Regions from separate parts of the Achromobacter sp. AONIH1 genome, predicted to be linked through region 3. Evidence: predicted binding sites of a transcription regulator. Region 3 holds the regulator's gene; each other region holds the start of a gene.
The links. The regulator LexA, encoded in region 3, represses DNA repair genes until DNA is damaged. The targets are predictions, from matches to a motif close to ACTGTATNNNNATACAGT.
Positions count from the first base shown of each region.

Region 1: imuA (translesion DNA synthesis-associated protein ImuA) is a predicted target of LexA. The motif match lies at 1,561-1,578, and genes of this name have one in related genera.
Region 2: C2U31_RS14295 (PA0069 family radical SAM protein) is a predicted target of LexA. The motif match lies at 1,811-1,828, and genes of this name have one in related genera.

Region 1 is NZ_CP026124.1:4,744,925-4,748,197, forward strand. Features, by position in the region: gene acs (acetate--CoA ligase) at 1-827, shown strand, start outside; gene C2U31_RS21750 (DUF86 domain-containing protein) at 835-1,185, opposite strand; gene C2U31_RS21755 (nucleotidyltransferase family protein) at 1,182-1,472, opposite strand; gene imuA (translesion DNA synthesis-associated protein ImuA) at 1,618-2,316, shown strand; gene C2U31_RS21765 (DNA polymerase Y family protein) at 2,249-3,273, shown strand, end outside.
Region 2 is NZ_CP026124.1:3,124,509-3,127,781, forward strand. Features, by position in the region: gene cysD (sulfate adenylyltransferase subunit CysD) at 1-244, shown strand, start outside; gene C2U31_RS14290 (sulfate adenylyltransferase subunit 1) at 320-1,618, shown strand; gene C2U31_RS14295 (PA0069 family radical SAM protein) at 1,836-3,269, shown strand.
Region 3 is NZ_CP026124.1:5,210,436-5,213,708, forward strand. Features, by position in the region: gene C2U31_RS23850 (amino acid aminotransferase) at 1-735, shown strand, start outside; gene lexA (transcriptional repressor LexA) at 901-1,551, shown strand; gene lon (endopeptidase La) at 1,827-3,273, opposite strand, start outside.

The DNA of each region.
Region 1 (3,273 bases), 470 kb from region 3:
GGCTGGACACCTTGCGCGTGCTCGGCACGGCCGGCGAGCCCATCAACCCGACGGTCTGGCGCTGGTATCACGAGGAAGTCGGCAAGGGCCGCTGCGCGGTCGTCGACACCTGGTGGCAGACCGAGACCGGCGGCCCGCTGATCGCTCCGCTGCCCGGCGCCACCCCGCTCGCGCCCGGATCCTGCACGCTGCCCCTGCCCGGCATCGGCGCGCGCATCGTCGACGAGACCGGCCGCGAAACGCCGGACGGGCAAGGCGGCTCGCTGGTGTTCACGCGCCCCTGGCCCGCCATGCTGCGCACCCTCTGGGGCGACGACGCGCGTTTCCTGCAGACTTATTTCCCAGCCGAGCTGGGCGGCAAGACCTACCTGGCCGGCGACGGCGCCCTGCGCGACCCGGCCACCGGCTACTACACGATCACGGGCCGGATCGACGACGTGCTGAACGTATCCGGGCACCGCCTGGGCACCATGGCGGTCGAGTCGGCGCTGGTCGCGCACCCGGAAGTGGCCGAGGCCGCCGTGGTCGGCCGCCACGACGCGCTGACCGGCGAGGCCATCGTCGCCTTCGTCGTGCCCAAGGGCGGCCCGCCCGACGACGCGGCCGCCGCGCGGATCTCCGCCGAGCTGCGCGCCTGGATCGCGCGCGAGATCGGACCCATCGCCAAGCCCAGGGAGATCCGCTACGCCGGCAGCCTGCCCAAGACGCGCTCCGGCAAGATCATGCGCCGCCTGCTGCGCGCGATCGCCAACGACGATCCGATCACGCAGGACATTTCCACGCTGGAGAATCCGGCGGCGATCGAGCAGCTCAGGAGGGTCGGATAGAGGCGCGTCAGGAAAGTTCGTCCGGTCCCGGCAAGTCTGCCAGCAGCGCCGGCAACGCCGTCCGCACGGTTTCCCAGACTACATCCAGATTGATATCGAAATAACCGTGCGCGATACGGTTGCGCATCCCACGCATGCTGCGCCAAGGCACATCCGGCTGGGCCAGGACGAAATCGGCGTGACGGTCCATGATTTTCGTGGCCGCCTCGCCAATGATGACCAGGCTCATGATGACGGCTTGCTGGGTGCGTCTGTCCGCAAGGAAATCGCTCTTGGTCATTCCCTGTACGAAACTACGGGCGTCGACCGCAGCCTGGCGGATATGGTCCAGGTAGTCGGACAGGCGATTCACGCTCATACCGGCCGCGCTTCCGCAAGCACCTGTTCGCGGAATGCCGCAGGCAAATCCGCCGGTGTCAGCAGATCGACGTGGATGCCGAGCAACATCTCCAGCTCATCCTGCAGGCCGCCCAGGTCAAACAGCGTGGCGCCGGGCAACGCGTCGACCAGTAAATCCAGATCGCTGCCTTCCTGGTCGGTGCCGTACAACGCCGAGCCGAAGACGCGCACGTTCTCGGTGCGGTAGCGGCTTGCCGCCTCGCGTACCGCGCTTCGCTTCAAATCGAGCACTAGGGATGGTCGCATGGTCTGTTACTCGTCGGATTCCTAGGGATCATAGGCAATCGGCCATCCAGATTCAATCGCATCAGGTTACGTCTGACCGACGCCATATGCTGTATATTTATACAGTAATAAACAGCAACCCGCCGCGCCCCTCGGCCACCCCGCCATGCAGTCCCCCGAACGCATCCATCCCGCCTTGTGGCGCGCCACCCAGCTGGCGCGCGGGGCGGCGCGCTGCCTGCCGACCGGACATGCGGCGCTGTCGGCCGAGCTGCCGGATGGCGGCTGGCCGATGGGCAGCCTGGTCGAACTGCTGTCTCCGCATCCCGGCGTGGGCGAGATCCGCCTGCTGCGCCCGGCCCTGTCCCAGCTGGAGACACGGCGTCCGATCGCGCTGGTGCAGCCGCCGCACGCGCCCAATATCGTCAGCTGGATGAGCTGGCGGCTGGATCCCCGGCAGTTGCTCTGGGTCTGCCCTGAAAAACCGGCGGACGCGCTCTGGGCCGCCGAGCAGATCCTCAGGAACGGCAGCTGCGGCGCCCTGCTCTGCTGGCTGCCCCAGGTCCGCCCCGAATCGCTGCGCCGGCTGCATCTGGCGGCCCAGGCCAGCGACCTGCTGTTCGTCGCCCTGCGTCCGTCCGCCGCCGCCGCCCACGCCACGCCCGCCCCCTTGCGGCTGGCGCTGGCGCCCGCGCCGGGCGGACTGTCCGTCCATATCCTCAAGCGCCGGGGGCCTGCCTGCGATACGCCGCTGCACGTGGGCCTGGAGCCCGGCGCCTTCGAAACACCCGCCCGCCATGCGCCTCTGGATCGCCGCCTGCCTGCGCTGCCTGCCGCTGGACGCCATACGCCCGCACTGGCCTGACGACGCCCAGGCGTACGCCGTGCTGGAGCAGGAGCGCGTGATCGCCCTGACCCCGGCCGCGCGCCTTGCGGGCGTGCGGCTGGACATGCGGCGCGCCGGCGCCGCCGCCATCGCGCCCCAGGTCGAGCTGCTGCCGCGCAGTCCGCAGGCCGAGGCCGACGCGCTGCAGGGCGCGGCGCTGGCCCTGCTGCAATACACGCCCGAGGTCGCGCTGGCCGACGAGGCCACCGTGCTGCTGGGCGTGGGCGCCAGCCTGCAATTCTTCCGTGGCCCGCGCGCGCTGGCGCGCCGGGTCGCCGCCACGTTGCGGGCGCTGGACTTGCGGGTATCGCTGGGCATGGCGCCCACCGCCGCCGGCGCCTGGCTGCTGGCGCAGCGCCGGGAACGGCGCGCCTGCCGGCGGGTGCTGACGCTGCCCACGCTCGTTCGCAGGCTCGACGCGCTGCCGCTGGCCCTGCTGCCCCCGGCGCGGCCGCGCCTGGACTGGCTGCAGGACATCGGCTGCGCCACGCTGGGCGACCTGCGCGCCCTGCCGCGCGCCGGCCTGCAGCGGCGCAGCGCGCCCGAACTGCTGGCGGCGCTGGACGCCGCCTATGGTCTGGCGCCCGAGCCGCAGCGCTGGATCGAGCCGCCGGCGCGCTTCGCCCGCCGCATCGAGCTGATGGAATACCTGGAGCACACCGACGCGGTGCTGGCCGTGGCCCGCCGGCTGGCCGAACAGCTGGGCGGCTGGCTGGCCGCGAGCCAGCTGGCGGTGCGCAAGATCACGCTCAGCCTGGAGCACGAGCGCGGCCGCCGCGCGCGCCCGCCCACCGAGCTGGAACTGGCGCTGTCGCAACCAGCCTGGCAGCCGGCGCAGATCCTCGGCCTGCTGCGCGAGAAGCTGGGCCGCATGACGCTGACCGACCCGGTCATCGCCGTGGCCCTGTTGGCGCCCGAGACCGTGGCCCAGCCCGC
Region 2 (3,273 bases), 2.1 Mb from region 3:
GCTGGTGCCGGTGACGCGGCTGACGCCGCCGCAGGAAGGCGAACGGGTCGAGCGGCTGCAGGTGCGCTTTCGCACCGTGGGCGACATCTCCTGCACCTGCCCGGTGGCGTCCGACGCCGCCGACACGGCCGCCATCATCGCCGAGACCGCGGTGACCGACATCACTGAGCGCGGCGCCACCCGCATGGACGACCAGACTTCCGAGGCCTCGATGGAGCGCCGCAAGAAGGAAGGCTACTTCTGATCCCGCGCAAGCACCCGACCGCTCCGGCCGTGCGCCGGGGTTTGCCGGCTTGAAGGCCGGCCGCAAGGAACGCACATGAACGCCATCAACGATTCTTTTCTTTCCAGCGCCGACCGCGGCGTGCTGCGCCTGATCACCGCCGGTTCGGTGGATGACGGCAAGTCCACGCTGATCGGACGCCTGCTGTACGACAGCAAGGGCGTGTTCGCCGACCAGCTCGACGCCATCGCGCGCGCCAAGTACAAGCGCGTGGCCGGCGACGGCATCGACTTCTCGCTGCTGACGGACGGCCTGGAGGCCGAGCGCGAGCAGGGCATCACCATCGACGTGGCCTACCGATACTTCTCGACCCCGGTGCGCAAGTTCATCATCGCCGACGCGCCGGGGCATGAGCAGTACACGCGCAACATGGTGACGGGCGCGTCCACCGCCGACGTGGCCGTCATCCTGATCGACGCCACCCGCGCCGCCGATGGCAAGCTGCTGCCGCAGACCAAGCGCCACAGCACCATCGCCAGGCTGCTGGGCATCCGCCACATCGTGGTGGCGGTGAACAAGATGGATCTGGTGGATTGGGACCCGGCCGTATTCGAACGCATCCGCGCCGCCTACGCCGAGCTGGCGGCCAAGCTGGGTATCGCGCATTTTGACGCGCTGCCGCTGTCGGCGCTGAACGGCGACAACGTGGTCACGTCGTCGCCGAAGACGCCCTGGTACCAGGGCCAACCGCTGCTGGCGCTGTTGGAGGCGCTGGATGTGCAGAACGACGGCGGCGCCTTGCCGCTGCGTTTCCCGGTGCAGCGCGTGGCGCGCCATGACGGCGACCGCAAGGACGACTTCCGTGGCTATGCTGGCCGCGTCGCCAGCGGCGTGCTGCGGCCCGGCGATGCCGTCACGGTGCAGCCGTCCGGCGTGGACGCCGTGGTGAGCCGCGTGCTGGCATTCGACCGTGAACTGGACGTAGCGGTGGCTGGCGATTCCGTCACTGTGGTGCTGGACCGCGACGTGGATGTCTCGCGTGGCGACGTGATCGCGCACTCGGCCGCGCCCGCGCAGGTGTCGCGCGAGTTCGAGGCCGAATTGTGCTGGCTCGATTCGCAGCCGCTCAATCCGGCGCGCAAGTATCTGCTCAAGTCGGGCACGCGGCTGACCTCGGCGAAGGTGCGCGCCGTGCTGTCGCATCGTGATATCCATGAGCTGCAGGAAGTCGAGAACACGGAAGGCGTGCTGCGCATGAACGACATCGGCCGGGTGTCGTTCACGACGCGCGATGCGCTCGCCGTCGATCGCTACGCGGACGTGCCGGCGACCGGCGCGTTCATCCTGATCGACGAGGCGACGCATCAGACGGCGGCTGCCGGCATGCTGCGCTAACGGGCCTGCGGATTCGGGGGGGGCGGAGCGTTTTTCGTTCCCCCGGATGGTTGTTGTTTTTCTTCCAAAGCCAATGCTGGCGCGGGTTTCCGGCCCATCTCGCAAGATGAAATCGAATTGTCGCAACGGAGCCGGCGTCTTGCGGTAAAGTGGGGCTGTCTTAAGAAAAGTCTTTCGGGGCTTGCTAAAACTACTGTGTTTTTGTACAGTGGTTCCTATGGCAAGCATCGATCATTCTTTTCCCGCCGGTTCTGGGTCCCCGGCTGCCGCCCCCGCCGCCTTGCGCGGTCGGGGTGCGGTTACTAATGTTCGACATCGCTTCCAATCCGACGAACGCGTGCAGGTCGACGACGGCTGGTCCGCCTCCGGACTGCCGGCCGATTTCGTAGATCCCGTCCCCGATTTTTCTTCAGATGCTTCGTCGAGCCTGACCGAGCGCGCCGCCGGCTTTCCCGGCAAGGACGACGCCGCTACGCCGGCCGCTTCCGGCCGGTCCTCCCGAATCGCTCCCATCATCCCCATCGTGCCCGACCAGCGCCGCGAACCCGCCGCGCCCAAGACCCAGGTCACGGCCGAGGCCGCGCGCAAGATGCTGTCGCGCAATGATTCGCCCGACATCCCCTTCGACGTGGCGGTCAATCCCTACCGTGGCTGCGAGCACGGCTGCGTTTACTGCTACGCCCGTCCCACCCATGCCTACCTGGGCTATTCGCCCGGCCTGGATTTCGAAACCCGGCTGGTGGCCAAGGCCAACGCCGTCGAGGCCCTGCGCGCGGAACTGAGCCGGCCGGGCTACAAGCCGTCGCCCATCAATATCGGCTCGGCCACCGACGCCTACCAGCCCATCGAGCGCGAATGGCGCCTGACGCGCGGCCTGCTGGAACTGATGCTGGAAACCCGGCATCCGCTCACCATCGTCACGAAGAACGCCCTGGTCGCGCGCGACCTGGACCTGCTGGCTGAACTGGCCCGCCGCAACCTGGTTGTCGTCTACATGAGCGTCACCACGCTGGACGCGGCCATGGCCCGCAGCCTGGAGCCGCGCGCCGCCGCGCCCTGGCGCCGGCTGGAGGCGGTGCGCAGCCTTACCGACGCCGGCGTGCCGGTGGGCGTGCTGGTGGCGCCCATCATTCCGTTCATCAACGACGAGTCCATGGAGCACATCCTGGAGGCCGCCAAGGCGGCTGGCGCGCATTACGCCAGCTACACGGTCCTGCGCCTGCCCTGGGAGGTCAAGACCTTGTTCGAGGACTGGCTGCACGCCCATTTCCCGGATCGCGCCCAGCGCGTCCTGCATCGCATCGAAGACCTGCGCAGCGGTCGCCGCAACGATCCCAACTTTGGTTCGCGCATGCGTGGCACCGGCATCTGGGCCGACTTGCTGCGCCAGCGTTTTTCCATGGCCGCGCGCAAGCTGGGCCTGAACCGCAGCCGCCTGCAGCTCAGCTGCGACCAATTCATGCCGCCCGCCGTGGCCGGCCTGGACGGCGCGCACGATGCCTCATCCCCCGTTTTCCCATCCCCGGCTGGCGCGAAAGCGTCTTCAGGGGTCCCCCATGCCTCGACCGCTGGCGTCGCCAGCGGCTATGTCCGTGGCCGCAGTCCGCTGCGCGCCGCGGCCGCCGGGCAGTTGTCGCTGTTCGAGTCGTAGTCCG
Region 3 (3,273 bases):
GCCACCCGCGGCCTGAACTTCGAAGGCATGCTGGCCGACCTGAAGGCCGCGCCGGCCAAGACCGTCGTCGTGCTGCACGCCTGCTGCCACAACCCGACCGGCGTGGATCCCACGTTCGAGCAGTGGAAGCAGATCGCCGACGTCGTCAAGCAGAACCAGCTGGTCCCGTTCCTGGACATCGCCTACCAGGGCTTCGGCGACGGCCTGCAGGAAGACGCCGCGGTCGTGCGCATGTTCGCCGAGCAGGACCTGACGATGTTCATCAGCTCCTCGTTCTCCAAGTCCTTCTCGCTGTATGGCGAACGCGTCGGCGCCCTGACCGTGGTGGCCGGCAGCAAGGACGAAGCCGTGCGCGTGCTGAGCCAGCTCAAGCGCGTCATCCGCACCAACTACTCCAACCCGCCCACCCACGGCGGCACGGTGGTGTCGACGGTGCTGAACTCGCCCGAACTGTTCTCCCTGTGGGAAGAAGAGCTCGCCGGCATGCGCGACCGCATCCGCCTGATGCGCAAGCAGCTGGTCGAGAAAATCAAGGAACACGGCGGCAAGCAGGACTTCAGCTTCGTCCTGGCCCAGCGCGGCATGTTCTCGTACTCGGGCCTGAGCGCCGCCCAGGTCGACCGCCTGCGCGAAGAGCACGGCGTGTACGCCGTCTCCAGCGGCCGCATCTGCGTCGCCGCGCTGAACAGCGGCAACATCGACAAGGTGGCCAAGGCCATCGCCGCGGTGCTCTGAGCCTGACGCCCGGCGCGGCGCCATGCCGCCGCTGGCAACTGGCGATGCAAGACGGGACCCATGCGGGTCCCGTTTTGTTTTGGCGGCGTGCGCTTGCATTTTTCCGTTATGTCCCCCAGAATGGCGCTGTATATATGTACAGTCCGCAAGCAACGGATCATCGCCATGGCCAGCAAACTCACGGAACGCCAGCAGCAAATCCTCGACCTCATCAGGCAAACCGTCGCGCGCACGGGCTTTCCGCCCACCCGCGCCGAAATTGCCCAGGCGCTGGGTTTCCGCTCCCCCAACGCGGCAGAGGATCACCTCAAGGCATTGGCCCGCAAGGGCGCCATCGAGCTGACCGCCGGCGCCTCGCGCGGCATTCGCCTGAAGGACGCCGCCACGGCGCCAGCGCAGGCCATGCTGCCCCATCCCGCCCTGGCCCAGCTGCTGCTGCCGCTGGTTGGCCGCGTTGCCGCTGGCAGCCCGATCCTGGCGGCCGAGCATGTAGAGCGCGAGGTCGGCGTCGACCCCGGCCTGTTCGCCCAGACACCCGATTACCTGCTGAAAGTGCGCGGCATGAGCATGCGCGACGCCGGCATTCTTGAAGGCGACCTGCTGGCGGTCAAACGCGCCACCGAAGCGCGCAACGGCCAGATCGTGGTCGCCCGCCTGGGCGACGACGTGACGGTCAAGCGCTTGCAGCGCCAGAATGGCCGCCTGGAACTGCTGCCCGAGAACCCGGATTTCGCCCCCATCGTCGTGGACGCCGAACAGGAGTTCGCGCTGGAGGGCATCGCTGTCGGGCTGATCCGCACTCAGGCCCTGCACTGAGCACGCGCCATTGCGGTCGACCTGGGCTTGACCACGCCCGGCTCCCGCAGCATCGATCGCTACACCGCGACAGGAAACCCCGCCATGGCGGGGTTTTTGTTTGGCGATGCGTCAGGGCACGACACCAGGTTGGCCCTGGCACCAGCATGCCCCTCTTATCGGCGCCAGCTCGGCCACACGCTTCATGCCGACGCCATGGCATATCCATCGGAGCCGTCGTTGCCCCTAAAAGAAAAGCGCCGCATAAGCGGCGCTTTTCTTATCTGCTCAGGATATCAGTGCTTGAGCACCGGATCCGTGCTGCCCGGTTCCGCCGGCTTGGCCACCAGCGGTTCCTTGACGGCTTCTTCCTCGGCCAGCGGCTCCGGCAGGCGCTCCAGAGCCAGCTCCAGAACCTTGTCGATCCAGCGCACCGGCACGATTTCCAGATGATTCTTGACGTTGTCCGGAATCTCCGCCAAGTCCTTGACGTTTTCTTCCGGAATCAAGACCGTCTTGATGCCGCCGCGATGCGCGGCCAGCAGCTTTTCCTTCAGGCCGCCGATGGGCAGGACTTCGCCGCGCAGCGTGATCTCGCCGGTCATGGCGACGTCGGCGCGCACCGGGATGCGCGACAGGGCCGACACCATGGCCGTGGTGATCGCGATACCCGCGGACGGACCGTCCTTGGGCGTCGCGCCTTCCGGCACGTGCACGTGCATGTCGTGCTTCTCGAACACGCTGTCCGCGAAGCCCAGGCGCCGGGCGCGCGAGCGCACCACGGTGCGGGCGGCCTCGACCGATTCCTTCATGACGTCGCCGAGCGAGCCCGTGCGCTGGATCACGCCCTTGCCGGGCATGTCCGCCACTTCGATCGTCAGCAGGTCGCCACCGACTTCCGTCCAGGCCAGGCCGGTAACCTGGCCGATCTGGTTTTCCTTCTCGGCCATACCAAACGTGTAGCGACGCACGCCCAGGTAGTCGGACAGATTTTCACCGGTGACGTTGACGACCTTGGCTTCCGCGGTCTTGCCTTCAGCCTTGGCCTTGTCGCTCTGGGTGAGCAGCTGCTTGATGACCTTGCGGCAGATCTTGCCCACTTCACGCTCGAGCGCGCGCACGCCGGCTTCCCGGGTGTAGTAGCGCACGATGTCGCGCAGCGCGGACTCATCGACCGTCAGCTCGTTGTCCTTGACGCCGTTGTTCTTCATCAGCTTGGGCAGCAGATGGTCGCGGGCGATGTGGATCTTTTCCTCTTCCGTGTAACCCGACAGGCGGATCACTTCCATGCGGTCCAGCAGCGCCGGCGGAATATTCAGCGTGTTGCTGGTCGCGACGAACATCACATCGGACAGGTCGAAATCGACCTCGATATAGTGGTCCTGGAACGTGTGGTTCTGTTCGGGATCCAGCACTTCCAGCAGCGCCGACGAAGGATCGCCACGGAAATCCATGCCCAGCTTGTCGATCTCGTCCAGCAGGAACAGCGGGTTGCGCACGCCGACCTTGGTCATGTTCTGGACGATCTTGCCGGGCATCGAGCCGATATACGTGCGGCGATGGCCGCGGATCTCGGCTTCGTCGCGCACGCCGCCCAGGGCCATGCGCACGAACTTGCGGTTCGTGGCCTTGGCGATGGACTGGCCGAGCGAGGTCTTGCCCACGCCCGGAGGCCCGACCAGGCACAGGATCGGCGCCTTGACCTTGTCCACGCGCTGTTGCACCGCGAGGTATTCAAGGATG